One region of the Exiguobacterium sp. s95 genome, then DNA from elsewhere that is predicted to be linked to it. Evidence: riboswitches for the same ligand, from Rfam matches in the RefSeq annotation. Region 1 holds a riboswitch; the other holds the start of a gene.

Region 1 (7,695 bases):
ATATCTTTTGCCATGACTGAAATCCCCCTTTTATTATTGTGCTACTGCTAAAATATCGCTTTCGCGTAAGATTAAGTATTCATTGCCATCGACTTTGACTTCTGACCCGGCATACTGTGCGTAGATGACATGGTCGCCGACGTTCACTTCAAGTGGTACACGTACACCCTGCTCTGTCACACGGCCTGTACCGACAGCGATGACTTTACCCTCTTGTGGCTTTTCTTTCGCTGACCCAGGAAGAACGATTCCTCCGAGTGTTGTTTCTTCTTTTTTAACGACTTCGATCACGATGCGATCACCAAGTGGTTTTAACATGCGAAACATCCTCCTTGAAAATGACTGTTTTTTAGCACTCACTTTAATGGAGTGCTAACATATTTTTATCTTAAACGGTTTTCAATCGAAATTCAACCCTGAACCCTTATCCGTTTTCCCGAAATCGCCATCTTTGAACCATCACCATTCGTGCGCCCGGCCTGTTTGTTTGTTACAATCGGGACAGTACCTTCAATACAAAGGAGTTGTGTCCCGACCGATGAAAAATTCCGTCAATCTGCCGTTCAACATGGCTGATAAGTGGCAAATCCGTCACATCATTCCGATTGTGATTTATTTGATCGTCCAGCTCGTACCGGCAACATTCCCGAGCTTTCTCTCAAAAAGCCAAATTCCGGGTGTCCTCGGCTGGTGGCTTGCGATTGGCTTTACCGTTGCCGTCATCGTCTCGTTCTTCTGTCTTCGTCCTGACTGGCAGAAGTGGAAAGCAGAGGGCAATCAGACGGATCCGATCGACACATTAAAGTGGATTGGGATCGGAATCGTGTTGCTTTACGCCTTACTGATTAGCGTCAACCTTCTTGATGCCTGGATGTCTGGTGGACTCGAAAACGTCGCGAAATCACAAAATACGGATGACATCATGAAAGCAATCCAAGTCATCCCGATTTTACAGCTGATGGTCGTCTTACTCGGACCGATCATGGAAGAATTTTTATTCCGCCACATTATGTTCGGGAACTTGTCGACAAAACTGAACTTCGTCTTCAGCTTCGTTCTCAGTGGTGTTATCTTCGGGTTCATCCACGGAGACAACAAGTTTTTGATTTATGTCGCAATGAGTTTTGTTTTCTCACTCGTCTTCGTCAAAACGCGCCGCATCATAGCACCGATTGCGATTCACGTTTTCAATAACGGAATTGTCGTACTCGCACTCTATGCAATGACTTAACTTAGGAAAGGTAGTGTTTTCATGCGCCAAGGCTCAAACTTCATGGCATTATTTTATGCCCTGTTCGGTATTCTCTTCATGTACCTCGCGTACAGCAACTCGATCGAGGCAGGAACCGTCTTTAACTTTTGGACGATTCTGTTGACACTGTTCGCAGCGATCGACTTTTACCGTCTTTACTTGATTTTCCGCTTCCGGATGGCTGCGAAGAAGATGATTGAGAAGGAACAAAACAAAAAAAATGATAAAGAATAAGTAACCTGTCCGCCTCTTGACCGATTCAGTTCGTGAAAGGGCGGATTTTTTTGTCTCTTGCTCACTGTATCCTTATGGAAAATCAGGCGAACAGTTTTTTAGACGCGCTATCGTCAGCTTGTTCCCGTTTCGAAATAATCGAAGTGACAAAAAAGAGTTACTTCTCGTGACTCCTACGGGAAAAAGCGCAAGACCACTTGCGCTGTCAGAGGCAAGTAAGACCCTGCTTCTTGTTCGCTAGAATCAAGAAGCAACGGCTTACGCCTCGCCCGAGGAAAGCACGGGAAAAAAACTCGTTTCGAAAAACCGCTCTTTCGAATGTTACCCCCGCGAATGGAACATATATTTTACTGACTCATTATCAAAAACCCTTATCTATCCATAGAAACAAATCACTTATACTGAAGATACGGTTCTTCACCGGAATCGAACGGGCAAACCCACAGAAATGTGGTGACGCAAAACTATAGGGGCTACCGCTTCAAGCTATGCTTGCCAGTTACCGAAGTTCACAAAAGGAGACTACGTTCACATGAAAAAAATCAATTATGTCGTTACTGCCGGTCTTGCTTATGCGTTGATGCTGACGCCGCTCGGCTCAATCGATGCCAAGAGTAAAACATCGAAGCATGACCGCAACAAGAACGGAATCCATGACAGCTGGGAAAAGAAGTACAAGCTTAAAGGGAAAAAACTTGCGCAGCAAGATACGGATCATGACGGCTTAAGCAACTACACCGAATATAAGCTCAAACTCAATCCACGGAAGAAAGACAGCGACCGCGATAAGATCAGCGACGCACATGAAGATACGGACCGTGATGGCTTAACTAACGACATCGAACTCGAGCTTGGGACAAAACCATATAAACGGGATTCTGATGGTGATGGAATTCTCGATGGCAAAGAACGCAACAAGGCCGGTCACCGCTATGAAGATATGCTGAAAAAAATGAAGATTGCTCTCGCGACAGAGACGACGCAAAGTCAGATTAAATACCAGTTTAAAAAGAAGAAGAGTCAGCTGCGTGTCAAAACGAATGACGCAACGGTCGATGAAACCCGTGTCCGCCAATTGATTCAGTTCATCGAGTCACATCCGAAGATGACGGAAGAGGAATTACGGGCACAACTCGTCAGCTTATTCGCTCTCTCTGGTTCTTACGAGTTGGAGATTGAACTCGAGTACTTCGATCACGAAGAAACGAAATCAGAGCACCGTCACGTTGAAGAAGACGAGCAAGACGATGATCAAGGTCAGGACGAAGATGATGATTCAGATGATGACTCGGACGACGAGCATGAAGATGAAGATGAAGATTAATCCTTAAACAAAAAAAACACCTGCTCTAAAGACGACCGACGTCCATGTGACGAGGGGCGATCTTTAAGACAGGTGTTTTTTTACTTTTCGTTGACCATTTCTTGAATCAATTCACGGTTCCGTTTTTTGAAAACTTCATTGTGGGATGAGACCATCGCGACTTTGGCAGCATCCGGTTCAATGAACTGCTTCGCCCGGTTGACGGCGTTTGCCGCGTCCTGGAATGTACCCGAAATCAAGTTCACCTTGCCGTCATGCGTCAAAATATCTCCTGCTGCATACAATCCCGGTACACTTGATTCGCTCGACGCGTTACCGGCGATGTAAAAGTCGTCGACTTGTTTGATGTCGAGTTCCGAGTTCGCGAGCAACTCTGCTTCCCGTTCGTAGCCATGGTTGATGATGACTTCATCGACGTCAACGATGTTTGTCACGTCCGTCGCACAATCAATCAATTCGACGGACGCAATCCGGTGGTGATCGTCGCTTGCGATCAACTTATGAATCGTCGTGTTGAGGAGACAGACGGCTGAGCTTCGGACGAGTTGGTCGACTTGTGCCTCGTGACCTGTGAAACAGTCTTTCCGGTATGTGACGTAAACTTTTTTCGCAATCGGTTCGAGCTCGTTCGCCCAGTCGATCGCTGAGTTACCGCCACCTGAAATCAGGACCGTCTTATCTTTAAACCGCTCAATCGATTTGACGGTATAGTTCAAGTTCGACACTTCGTACCGTTCGGCCCCTTCAATCTTCAGTTTTTGGGGATTGAGTATCCCGCCGCCGACAGCGACGATGACTGTCTTCGAATAATGAATTTCTCCCGACTCCGCTTCGAGGACGAAGTTTCCGAAGACGTCTTTTGCGATTGAAATGATTTTTTCATTCAGGTGCACGGACGGATTAAACGTTAAGCCTTGTTCGACGAGTTGCTCGATCAGCTTCGCTCCGGTAATGGGTGGCTGTCCCCCGACATCCCAAATCATCTTCTCCGGATAAACATGAATCTTGCCACCAAGCTCTGCCTGGTATTCAATGATTTTCGTCTTCATCCCGCGTAATCCGCTATAGAAAGTCGAGTATAACCCGGCCGGGCCTCCACCAATTACCGTTACATCAAACAATTCCTGCTGTTCCATCTCACTCACTCCTCGCTCTCGACTACGACTGATTATCATTCTCATTCCCAATGATAACGTGAACATCTCTTGAAGACAAGAAAAAATGTTGACAGCGTTTTTATGAGACTGGTATGGTTAGGGAGACGATAGTGATAATCATTATCAATGAAAACAGCTTTAAACGAGAAGGAGCCTCTGCGTATGGTACGTCTAGCAACAGAAGAAATCAGTATCGGATACGGAGATCGTACCATCGTCAAAGACTTGACGGTTCAGATTCCGGATCGGCAAATCACGACAATCATCGGTGCGAATGGTTGCGGTAAATCGACCTTATTGAAAGCGATGACCCGGATCATCCCCCATCAGTCTGGTCGTGCCCTGCTTGACGGTCTCGATATTGCGAAGGAAAGTACAAAGCTGCTTGCCCGGAAAATGGCGATCCTGCCTCAGACACCGGAAAGTGCAAGCGGTCTAACGGTCGCAGAGCTCGTCTCATACGGTCGTTTTCCTTATCAAAAAGGATTTGGTCGTTTAACGAAACATGATTACGAGATCATTGACTGGGCGTTAGAGGCAACGGATACGACGGCATTCAAACACCGTCCGGTCGACGCCTTGTCCGGTGGTCAACGGCAACGCGTCTGGATTGCGATGGCGCTGGCGCAGGAGACGGATATCATCTTCCTCGATGAGCCGACGACTTACCTTGATCTCGCCCACCAGCTCGAAGTCCTCGAGCTGCTCGAGCATCTCAACCGGACGGAAGGCCGGACGATCGTCATGGTGTTACATGATTTAAATCAGGCCGCCCGTTTCGCCGACTACATCATCGCGATGAAAGAAGGCGAAGTCGTCAAAGCCGGAACGTGCGAGGAAGTCATTTCGCATGACGTCTTAAAAGAAGTATTTCATATCGATGCCGAAATCGGTCGTGATCCACGGACGAATAAGCCGATGTGTGTCACTTACAACTTAATCAAGGGAGATTAACCACATGAAGAAACTAGTACTCTTACCGATTTTATTACTCTTAGCACTCGTCATCGCCGCCTGCGGCAATACAGATAAAACAGAAGATACGTCTTCCGATACGAAAAAAGAAACGATCACCTATAAATCGGAAGAAGGTGACGTCGAAGTCCCGGCTGATCCGAAACGCGTCGTCGTCCTTGCCGGTTTCGCCGGAAACGTCATGGCACTCGACGTCCCACTCGTCGGTGTCGATTCGTGGTCAAAATCGAATCCGAAGTTTGATTTGAAAGACGTCCAGGAAGTATCAGAAGAAAACGTCGAAAAAGTCATCGAACTCGAACCCGATCTCATCATCGGCTACAATACAACGAAAAACATCGATAAATTTAAAGAAATCGCTCCAACCGTCACGTACACGTACGGCAAAGTTGACTATTTGACACAACATATCGAAATCGGTAAATTGCTCAATAAAGAACAAGAAGCACGCGATTGGGTCAAAGACTTCCAAACACGCGCAGCGGACGCCGGAACAGAGATTAAAGCTAAAATCGGTGACGATGCGACGGTCTCTGTCATCGAAAGCTTCGATAAACAGCTTTACGTCTTCGGCGACAACTGGGGACGTGGTACAGAAATCCTCTACCAGGAAATGAAATTGAAGATGCCGGAAAAAGTTACGGAAATGGCCTTAAAAGACGGCTATTACGCGCTATCACCGGAAGTCTTACCTGAATATGCAGGGGATTACCTCATCTTCAGTAAGACGGCAGAAGCAGATAACTCGTTTACAGAAACAGACACATACAAAAATATTCCTGCTGTTAAAAACAACCACGTCTTCGAAGTCGATTCGAAAGAATTTTACTTCAATGATCCATTGACGCTCGAACGTCAGCTCGAGTTCTTCAAGAAAAGTTTCCTTGGCGCGTAACAAAAATAAGGAGGGAACCGATTTTTCGGTCCCTCCTTTTTGACTATCTAATGAAAGTGAGACGATAACTATGTCATCCGGTCGATTCCCGTTCGGACTGAAAATCACGTTCGGTTTACTCCTGTTCGTCGTCATGTTCTGGATCTCGATGACGTTCGGTGCCGCCGACACGACGATACGTGAGGTCTGGAACGCTTTGACGTTCGGTCCCTTGAACGGTAAAGCAAAAATCATTCAGGAAATCCGGTTACCGCGCGAAGTCGCTGCGATGCTGGTCGGGGCTGCACTCGGTGTCTCCGGTGCGATCATGCAGGCGATGACACGTAATCCCCTTGCCGATCCCGGACTGCTTGGGCTGACAGCAGGCGCGAACGCGGCCCTTGCTCTTGCGCTCGTCTTCATTCCCGGTATCAATTACTACGGCATCATGCTCGCGTGTTTCCTTGGAGCAGCAGCCGGTGCCCTACTTGTCTTCGGGATCGGTGCCTCAAAACGTGGCGGGTTTTCACCACTTCGAATCGTCCTCGCCGGGGCCGCGATTTCTGCTTTTTTATACGCAATCGCAGAAGGGGTCGGCATTTACTTCAAAATCGCTCAAGACGTCTCGCAATGGACATCCGGCGGGCTGATTGGAACGACCTGGGGGCAACTGCAAATCATCACCCCCGTCATCTTGATCGGCATCGCGATTGCGATGATCTACTCACGTCAATTAACGATTTTAAGCTTATCAGAAGAAGTCGCACTCGGGCTCGGGCAAAACATCACCCGGATTAAAGGTGTACTCTACGTCGTCGTCATCCTGCTCGCCGGGGCCGCCGTTGCTTTAGTCGGTAACATGGCATTCATCGGCTTGATGATTCCGCACATCGTCCGCGCAATCGTCGGCACCGATTACCGCTTCATCCTCCCGATGACCGCCGTCTTCGGTGCAACGTTCATGTTACTCGCGGACACGATTGGCCGGACGCTGTATGCTCCATACGAAACACCGGTCGTTGCGATCGTCTCGATGCTCGGGCTGCCGTTCTTCTTACTCATCGTCCGCAAAGGAGGTCGTGCGTTCTCATGATTGAAACATCGCTCCGCCGCCGTCAGCGGTTGATCTTTATCGTCTTTAGTCTGTTATTGCTCGGAACGATCATCATCAGTATCGGGCTTGGGCCCGCCTCCCTCTCGTACGACCGGCTTCTGCCGACACTGTTCGGTCAAGGCTCGTTCAAAGAAGAGTTTGTTTTGTTCTCACTCCGCCTGCCGCGGATTTTAATCACGGTACTCGCCGGCATGGCACTCGCCTTATCCGGTGCGATTCTTCAGGGCATCACCCGCAACGAACTCGCAGATCCCGGCATCATCGGTATCAATACAGGTGCTGGTGTCGCCATCGCCGCCTTCTTCCTTTACTTCCCGGTCGATGTCGGTGCGTTCATCTATGGGTTACCGGTTGCTGCCTTCATCGGGGCATTGATCACAGCGATTGCCATTTATGCCTTATCGTATGACCGTGTCCGTGGTCTGCAACCGATTCGTCTGATTTTGACCGGGGTCGGATTCTCGATGGCGTTATCCGGCATCATGGTCGTCCTGATTTCATCCGCGCGCCGTGAGAAGGTCGACTTCATCGCCAAATGGCTCGCCGGGAACATCTGGGGAACGGACTGGACATTCGTCTACGCGTTATTGCCTTGGCTGCTTATTCTCGTACCGTTTACGTTTTATAAGGCAAACAAACTCAATCTGCTGGCGCTGAATGAACCGGTTGCGATCGGCGTCGGCGTCGCGATTGAAAAGGAGCGCATCCAACTGTTACTCGCCGCTGTCGCACTCGCTGCATCCGCCGTTTCTGTAACAGGCGGGA
Region 2 (7,695 bases), on a different contig from region 1:
CTCAGTCTTCAGAAACTATGAATCCTCTTATATTATGCCTAGAAACTACGAAGCAAAAGCAGATGGAAAAGGAAACTTTCAAATCAGTCTAAATCAAAAACAAGCTTTTAGAATTGATTACAGTGCAAGTATCGATTCAACGATAACGAGTGAGGACGGCTTAAAAAAGGACTACTATTATCAAACCATTGGAGATAGTACATCACCTCGCATTCAACTAGCATCGAAATATATCGCAGACTCAGATCCCGCATTCAATTTACTCTCAGATGATCGATTGAAGAAAATCGAAATTAAATATTTTTCGAACAATAAGTTGATTACAGAAAAGGTAGTTTCACCTGTAAAATATCTAAGCTTTATTTACACTCCTAAAAAACAAACTACTTACAAAGAGAACGCGATCAACAAAATTATGGTTCGTGCCACAAACGTCAGTCAACAGACTTCGTTGTGGTCGACCTTTAAGGTGACGAGTACAGCTTTTCCAAAGGTTCAATTGAAAAAAGTGTATATCGGAGATAAAGAAATCCACGGGAAAATTTCCGTCAAAAAATCATTTGAGTTGCTTGCCAATGATAAAAAATACGTTGTCAAACCCTCATCAAGTGGGACGTTTAAAGTTAAGTTAAAATCACCTATTAAAAAAGGAACGAAGACAATTAAAGTCATCTTAAAAAATGATGTTGATGATAAGAAGACGCTGACAGAAAAAGTATTGACCAGTAAAAAATAATTTAGATTCTTTATTAAGTCGTCAATTGATGTTCTCAAGATATATTTAATCAATAGACATATCTCAACACACGGTGTAGCGATTTTAAGTTCTGGAAAATACTCAGGAATGAACTCGGTCGTGTAAAGCGCATTAAGAAGGAACGGGCGAGGTTCAAAAAAATGTTTGTTTAAGGGTGTACTAATACTATTTTCATTTGCTCAAAAATAATAGATCGAGTTAGTTCATCTAAACTATTGTTTGTTTTTTACACAAGAAGAGGTCCAAGCGATAACCATCGCCTGGACCTCTTTTTGCGTTCGATGTTTCAATTCGTTGACCTGCCTCTGAAAAGTGACCGGTTTTGTTTTGTGCATCCTGTATAATTGTGTCATGCAGAAGCACTCAGAATTGGAATTGAGTAATCGGTTATGAGATTATATTCAAGTGGTTTAGAATTTATTGTAATTCAGCGTCTTGTTTGATTTTAAGTGAATGAACCCATTCTTTTTCGCGTACTTCGCACTTTTCGCACCTTGCTTAGAAGAAATCGTCAATGTCTTGATGTCTTCTTCTTCGTTCAACTCCTGAAGATCTGCCATCCGGTCTTTTGACCATTGGTCTTTTGCGACCGTCGAGTAGTTGAAGCTTTCCCACATGATGCCATCGATGTACGGGTACGTATGGTATTTTAATGTCCCGAAGCCCCAGTTTTGAATCAATGAGAGGTCCGCATGTTTCGTCTTGACGCTCTTTAAGAAGTTCGTCATCGCGACTTGCTGCTGCTCAAGAATCTTTGGTTGGTCGGCATGTTCGTTGTCGATGTCGCCGACTGTATCCAAGAAGACACCGTCGAGTCCTTTATTGACGACCTGCTTTTCGACTTCTTGCATGAGGACCGCTTGGTAATGCTTCGAGTTGATGTCCATTAAGTATGAATCCCACTCCGCGTAGTGGACACGTTGTCCATCACGGTGGAAGAAATCTGATTCCTTTAATTGCGCCATCAAGTCTGTGTTCCAGTTGTCGGCTTCCATCGTGTTGATGTAGCCGTAGACTTTCGTGCCGTACTTTTGAATTTCTGCGATTTGTTTCGCCGAGTAGAAGACCGGTTCGATGATCATGACATCGTACTTTTGCATCTTCTTGATTTTTGATTTCGTCGGTGCATCGTAGTAGACCTTATACGAGCTGACGGAATCGAGTGGATTCGTTGATTGAGCTTTGCCCGTGATTGGTGTCATTAGTAACACTCCTAAAAAAAGAATGCACAAAAAAGACGTCACGCGTTTGAGTGAGATAATACCCATGGTTAGTAGCCTCCTGATTTTTTATCAGAGAGCGGCTGCGGCATTGCAGACTGGCGATCGGTATCCGAAGATCGACGACCCATGTCTTTGCGCCCTTACTTTTCAGTAAGTTTGCCCTTCTCGATATTTAGTTGTAATTGCCTGTTTGACTAAATCTTACCACTGCTAACAAAAATGTAAATAACTATTTTAAGGAGAGTGTGCCATGATTTACACACAGCATAGAAATACAGTCAAATGGATAGAAATGCTAGCTAGTATTTTACTTATCGGTTTCTTTGACTATATGTTTAGCCTTTCGGTCTCGAATTGGGCGATTGATCCGTTAATCTTTTATATTTTATTGTTTGCCCTCCGCTATGGTCTGCTCGGAGCGTTCGTCAGTTTCACGATGACGATGCTGTACCACCTGTTTTTCCTGTCGGTCGAAGGATCAGACATTCTCTTATTTTTATACGACCGGACGGAACTGAGCTGGATCATCTTCCACTTCCTCGTCGCGATGGTCTGCGGGATTTTCAGCACCTCGTTCCAGGAACGTTATTTATCGTTACGGCTCCGCCACGAAGAAGTCGTCGAAGAAAACAACCACTTGCTCGAGACGGTCGAAAAGCTCCGACTGTCGCAGTCGACAATGCAAAAGAAGGTCCTCGACTCGGATCATACATTAACGAAAATCTACCAAGTCGGACTCGAGCTCGACCAAACGGCGGCCGACATCGTCCGCGATCGCCTCGTCGATGTCTTGAAACGTTCGTTCAAGGCAGAGAATCTTGCCATCTATCACGTCGATGCGTCCAAACGGACGTTACGACTCCACGTCCGGTTCGGTGAGAAAGAGGTCTTGCCGCAAACACTATTCATCGATCCGTCGACCGGCATCTATCAACGGATGTTCAAGACGAATGCGATTTCAATCCGGACGATGGACGAGACGGACGTCCCGTTACTGATCGCACCAATCCGCTACGACGGGAAGATTCAGGAAGTTGTCGTCATTCAGGCGATCGACTTCAACCGCCTGACGAGTTACGAGATGAACATCATGCAGTTGATTCTCGACTGGACCGGGACACGAATCGAAAAAGCGTTAACGATGGAATGGAATGCGTCGCGTGGTGATTTGATTGAAGGGACACGGATTTATCAAATCGAGCCATTCAATAAAAAAGTCGCACTCCAACAACACCGAGCTGAACAGTACGATCAGCCGTACAGTACGGTCGTCTTGCCGGTCGAACAGGTCCGGCTGTCGTTGATTGAAATGGAATTAATCCTACGCCAGTCGATGCGGGAAATCGACATCATCGGCTATGACGAGACGAATCAAATGCTCCACTTCCTCTTACCGGGAACACCGCAAGAGAACGCTGAAGGATTCAAGCAACGGATTAAAGAGTTGTTCGCACGAAAAGGAGGGAATCTTGGATGATTTTCTTCGTCCTGTTATTTTTTCTGATTCATGCCGTCATCGTCTTTCTCGTCACGAAACTGATCACGGCACGGATGGACCTGGCACAGCGCGGTCTCGTCAAGTGGATCGCCCTGATCTGTTATTTCGTCCCGTTGCTCGGTGAACTGTTCGGTCTCGTCAGTTGGCTGATCGCAAGACGATACGCGTCAGACAAGACGTTGCTCGACTACGATGACTACATCGAGTTCGACGTCGTCAACCTGGAAGGACTGCAACAACAGGCGGCCGACAACATCGACTTGGTGCCGATGGGCGAAGCGATGGCGATGGACGCGAAGGAACGGAAACAATCGATCGTCCGCTTGACGACGACATCGATTGCCGACTCCGGGAAGTATCTCCAGTTCGGGCTCGACCATGCCGACTCGGAGACGGTCCACTACGCCGCGACGGTCCGCAATACGTTATATGACCGGTACGAAGCGACGATTAAAAGTCGCGAGGAACAACTTAATCCGGGGCATGTCACGACGTATTACCACTTGATTGACGCCTTCGAAGCCTTCATCGAAAGTGGACTGCTCGACGACAGCATGCAAAAACGGATCTTTGATCGGTTCGGATCGTATTTACAAGACATGCGGATTCAGTATCCGACGGACGCGACGTGCTTGAAGGCGTGCGGCAAGCTCGCACTCGCAAAAGGCGACGTCGCGGACGGACTCGGCTACTATGAACGCTTGATCATGCACTACCCGGAGCAAGCGGACGGCTACCTGCTGGCAATCGAATATCACTTCACGAGAGGGGACTGGACGAAGTTGGCCCCGCTCGTGACACAACTAAAAACACACGTCGCACCGGACGACATTCCGGACGACAAACGCTACATTTTGGACCGGCTGGAAGGAGTGGAACTATGAAAAAATCGATCACGACCTACGTCGTCGCCGTCTTCGCGATTCTGCTCGTCACGATCGGCGTCGTCCAGTTGTTACGTCTTGATTATGGACATCGCCTGATTCCGACCGAGGAGACGCAACAAAAGACGTTTCAGACGATGTCGGGCAAGGAGGGACAGATGGACGGAGAACCGTTACAAGTCTATATCCATCAGGATAAAGGCGAGCTCTCAAAAAGTGTCTTGACGAACTTTAAATATGCACTGAAGTACGCGAAAGTCCCGTATACGAATATCTCAATCAAAGAAATCGAGCAATTGGAGCCGTCCGAGCGGACAGTGCTTGTCCTGTCCGGCGAGCATTCGCGCGACTGGCCGTATGAGACGATTCGTCAATTCGTTGAAGACGGCGGACGACTCTATATCGCGGGACGTTTCATCAATCAAGACTGGGCGGAGCTCGTCGGGGTGAAACAGTTCGGTGATTTCAAAGACGGCATCAACGGGTTGACCTTCAAGGAAGAAATCTTCCCTGGTTTCGTCGATTTGCCTGACTCGTCAAACTTGTTCGCCCACAGTATTGCCGACGTCGAGCTGCTACCGCAAGCGGACGTCAAAATCACGGCGTCCGGTGAACCGATTCTTTGGACATCACCGTACGGCAAGGGAACAGTCCTGTTCTGGAACACGACATCGCTCGCTGAGAAAAACTCACGCGGTTTAATGCTCCAGACGTTATCGTTATTGTTCCCGTCATTCGTCAGTCAACAGGCGGCGATCAAAGTGACGCATCTTGATGACTTCCCGTCACCGGTCCCCGGGAATACGAACGCCGCAATCGAGAAGACTTATAACCGGACGATCAAGGAGTTCTTTAAAGAAATCTGGTGGCGTGACATGAAACGAATCGCCGACGAACAAGATGTTACCTATACCGGGTTCATCATCGGCAGCTATAAGAATACGACGGAAGAGACGACGGAAGACTTGTCGGAGAAAATCCGCACCCCGATGCTCAACTATGGGCGGGGTCTGCTGAAGATGGGTGGCGAAATCGGACTGCACGGCTTTAATCACCAGCCACTCGTCGTCGCCGGTGAGACGCTTGACCCGAACCTCGGTTATATCCCGTGGAACAACCGTGATCAAATGGAGGAAGCATTAAAGAAAGTCATCGGGACGCACGACTATTACTTCCCGAACGAGTCGATTCAAAGTTATGTCCCGCCGTCGAACATCATCAATGAGACCGGTTTGACAGCACTCAACAATGTCTTTAAAGACAAGTTGATCGTCGCCTCACTCTACTCGGGTGATCCCTCGATGGGTAGCTATATCCAGGAGTTCGGACCGGATCCTGTCCATCAAAATCTGTATAACTTCCCGCGTATTTCGAGCGGCTACAACGAAACGGCAAACGATACGTTCGTCATGGCGGACGCCATCGCGAACTTCGGAATGTTTACCCACTTCATCCACCCGGATGACGTGCTAGACGAAGACCGGTCGAAAGGGAAGGGCTGGGCAGAGATGGAGAAGACGATGGAAGAGATGTTCCGCGACGTCAAGACGATGTATCCGTACCTCGAGAGCTTGACCCAGTACGAAGCGTATGAAAAATACGTCCAGTACCAACAGTCGGACATCAACGTCACCTATACGGACAAGACGATTGAAATCAACGGGACGAACATGTTGAAGCCATCGGTCATGCTCGTCCGTGTCGCTCCGGGTCAACACCTCAAGACAGGGACGTTCGATTTCGGGACGGTCCGCGCGCTTGCAGGCGAGACGTTGTATCAAGTCACGTTGACGAAAGCAACGGTCACGCTACCGATCGAGGAGGGAACAGAATGAAGATTGGTTTAGTCGTCGAAGGCAGCTATCCCTACGTCAGCGGTGGTGTCGCGAGCTGGGTCCACATGGTGATCCAGCAGATGCCGATGCATCAGTTTGAAATCATCGCCATCACACCGACGCAACTGACGGAAGCGGATTATAAATACAACTTACCGGACAATGTGATGGGTGTGACGAACTTATCACTCGATCTCAAATACGACCGTCCGAAACCGAAGCACGTCCTGTCGGCAGAACAAGGGCGGTTGATTCAACAATGGATGACGTTCCAACACGTCGAAGCCCCGGTCTTCCCGATCTTCGAACAAGCGGTCGGGACGTCGGAGCACTTCTTCGCGAGCCGGCTCTTCTTCGAACTCGTCAAGACGAGTTATGAGACGGAAAAACAATCCGGCTCATTTATCGATTACCTCTGGATGTGGCGGAGTATGTATACGCCGGTCCTCGAGTTACTGCAGGCGGAGTTACCGCAAGTCGACTTGATTCACTCGGCGTCGACCGGATATGCCGGACTCGTCGCGAGTGCGATCAAACAACGCCAAGGCGTGCCGTACATCTTGACGGAGCACGGCATCTACTCGCGGGAGCGGGAAGAGGAACTGTTACAAGCGACGTGGATCCCGGTCGAATACCGGGCGCACTGGATTCGCTTCTTCCACCATTTGTCGGCGGAAGCTTATCAGGAAGCGGATGACGTCATCACGCTGTTCGACCGCAACGGTGAACTGCAACAGGAACTCGGGGCACCAGCGGCGAAGCTGCGGATCATCCCGAACGGTATCGATGCCGTCCGTCTGTCGAGTTTACCGGTCGTCGAGAAGGGACCAATCCTGAAGATTGGTGCCATCGTCCGCGTCGTCCCAATCAAGGACATCAAGACGATGATTCATGCGGCGAAGGTCCTGCAAGAGATGGACGTCGCGTTCGAGCTAACGATCATGGGACCGCTCGACGAGGACGAGGAATATGCGACCGAGTGCCAACAGTTGATCGAACAGTTCGAACTTGATCCGTATGTGACGCTCGCCGGCAAGGTCGACATCGCCGCCTACTTGCCGACGTTTGACGTCTGCTTGTTGACGAGCATCTCGGAAGGGCAACCGCTCGCCGTCCTCGAAGGCATGGCAGCCGGTGTCCCGTGGATCGTGACCGATGTCGGGGCTTGCTCGGAATTGATTAACGGACGCGAAGACGACCCTTACGGACCAGCCGGGTTCGTCGTCCCGCCGGTCAATCCCGGACGGATTGCCGAGCGCTGTGCCTGGTTCGCTACGCATCGTGCGGATGCGAAAAAACTCGGGGAGAACGGCAAGAAACGGGCCTTGAAATACTATCAGACACACCAGTTCATCGCCGAGTATGTGGCACTTTATGAAGAGAGGGGGCTGGCATATGGCGGGCATCGGGTTTAAGCTCCAAAAGCTGTTCCAGGAAGATTATTTTTCAGCACGTCTGAAGGCGTACGCCTTCGCAGGGCTCGTCACATCCGGTCCCT

Evidence for each region. A riboswitch is a leader RNA that binds a small molecule or an ion and turns the genes downstream of it on or off. The one in region 1 is predicted to bind cyclic di-GMP.
Region 2: another riboswitch for cyclic di-GMP. It lies ahead of KNP99_RS12180 (glycoside hydrolase family 191 protein); the one in region 1 lies ahead of KNP99_RS12710 (hypothetical protein).

Annotation. Positions count from the first base shown of each region.
Region 1 is NZ_JACSMM010000009.1:15,019-22,713, reverse strand. It holds gene groL (chaperonin GroEL) at 1-14, opposite strand, end outside; gene groES (co-chaperone GroES) at 34-318, opposite strand; gene KNP99_RS12720 (CPBP family intramembrane glutamic endopeptidase) at 539-1,231, shown strand; gene KNP99_RS12715 (DUF4305 domain-containing protein) at 1,253-1,486, shown strand; cyclic di-GMP riboswitch class I at 1,910-1,993, shown strand; gene KNP99_RS12710 (hypothetical protein) at 2,019-2,810, shown strand; gene KNP99_RS12705 (NAD(P)/FAD-dependent oxidoreductase) at 2,891-3,946, opposite strand; gene KNP99_RS12700 (ABC transporter ATP-binding protein) at 4,130-4,921, shown strand; gene KNP99_RS12695 (iron-hydroxamate ABC transporter substrate-binding protein) at 4,926-5,837, shown strand; gene KNP99_RS12690 (FecCD family ABC transporter permease) at 5,908-6,909, shown strand; gene KNP99_RS12685 (FecCD family ABC transporter permease) at 6,906-7,695, shown strand, end outside.
Region 2 is NZ_JACSMM010000008.1:42,837-50,531, forward strand. It holds gene KNP99_RS12175 (hypothetical protein) at 1-736, shown strand, start outside; gene KNP99_RS12180 (glycoside hydrolase family 191 protein) at 1,168-1,959, opposite strand; cyclic di-GMP riboswitch class I at 2,067-2,151, opposite strand; gene KNP99_RS12185 (hypothetical protein) at 2,231-3,457, shown strand; gene KNP99_RS12190 (hypothetical protein) at 3,454-4,362, shown strand; gene KNP99_RS12195 (DUF2194 domain-containing protein) at 4,359-6,197, shown strand; gene pelF (GT4 family glycosyltransferase PelF) at 6,194-7,612, shown strand; gene pelG (exopolysaccharide Pel transporter PelG) at 7,593-7,695, shown strand, end outside.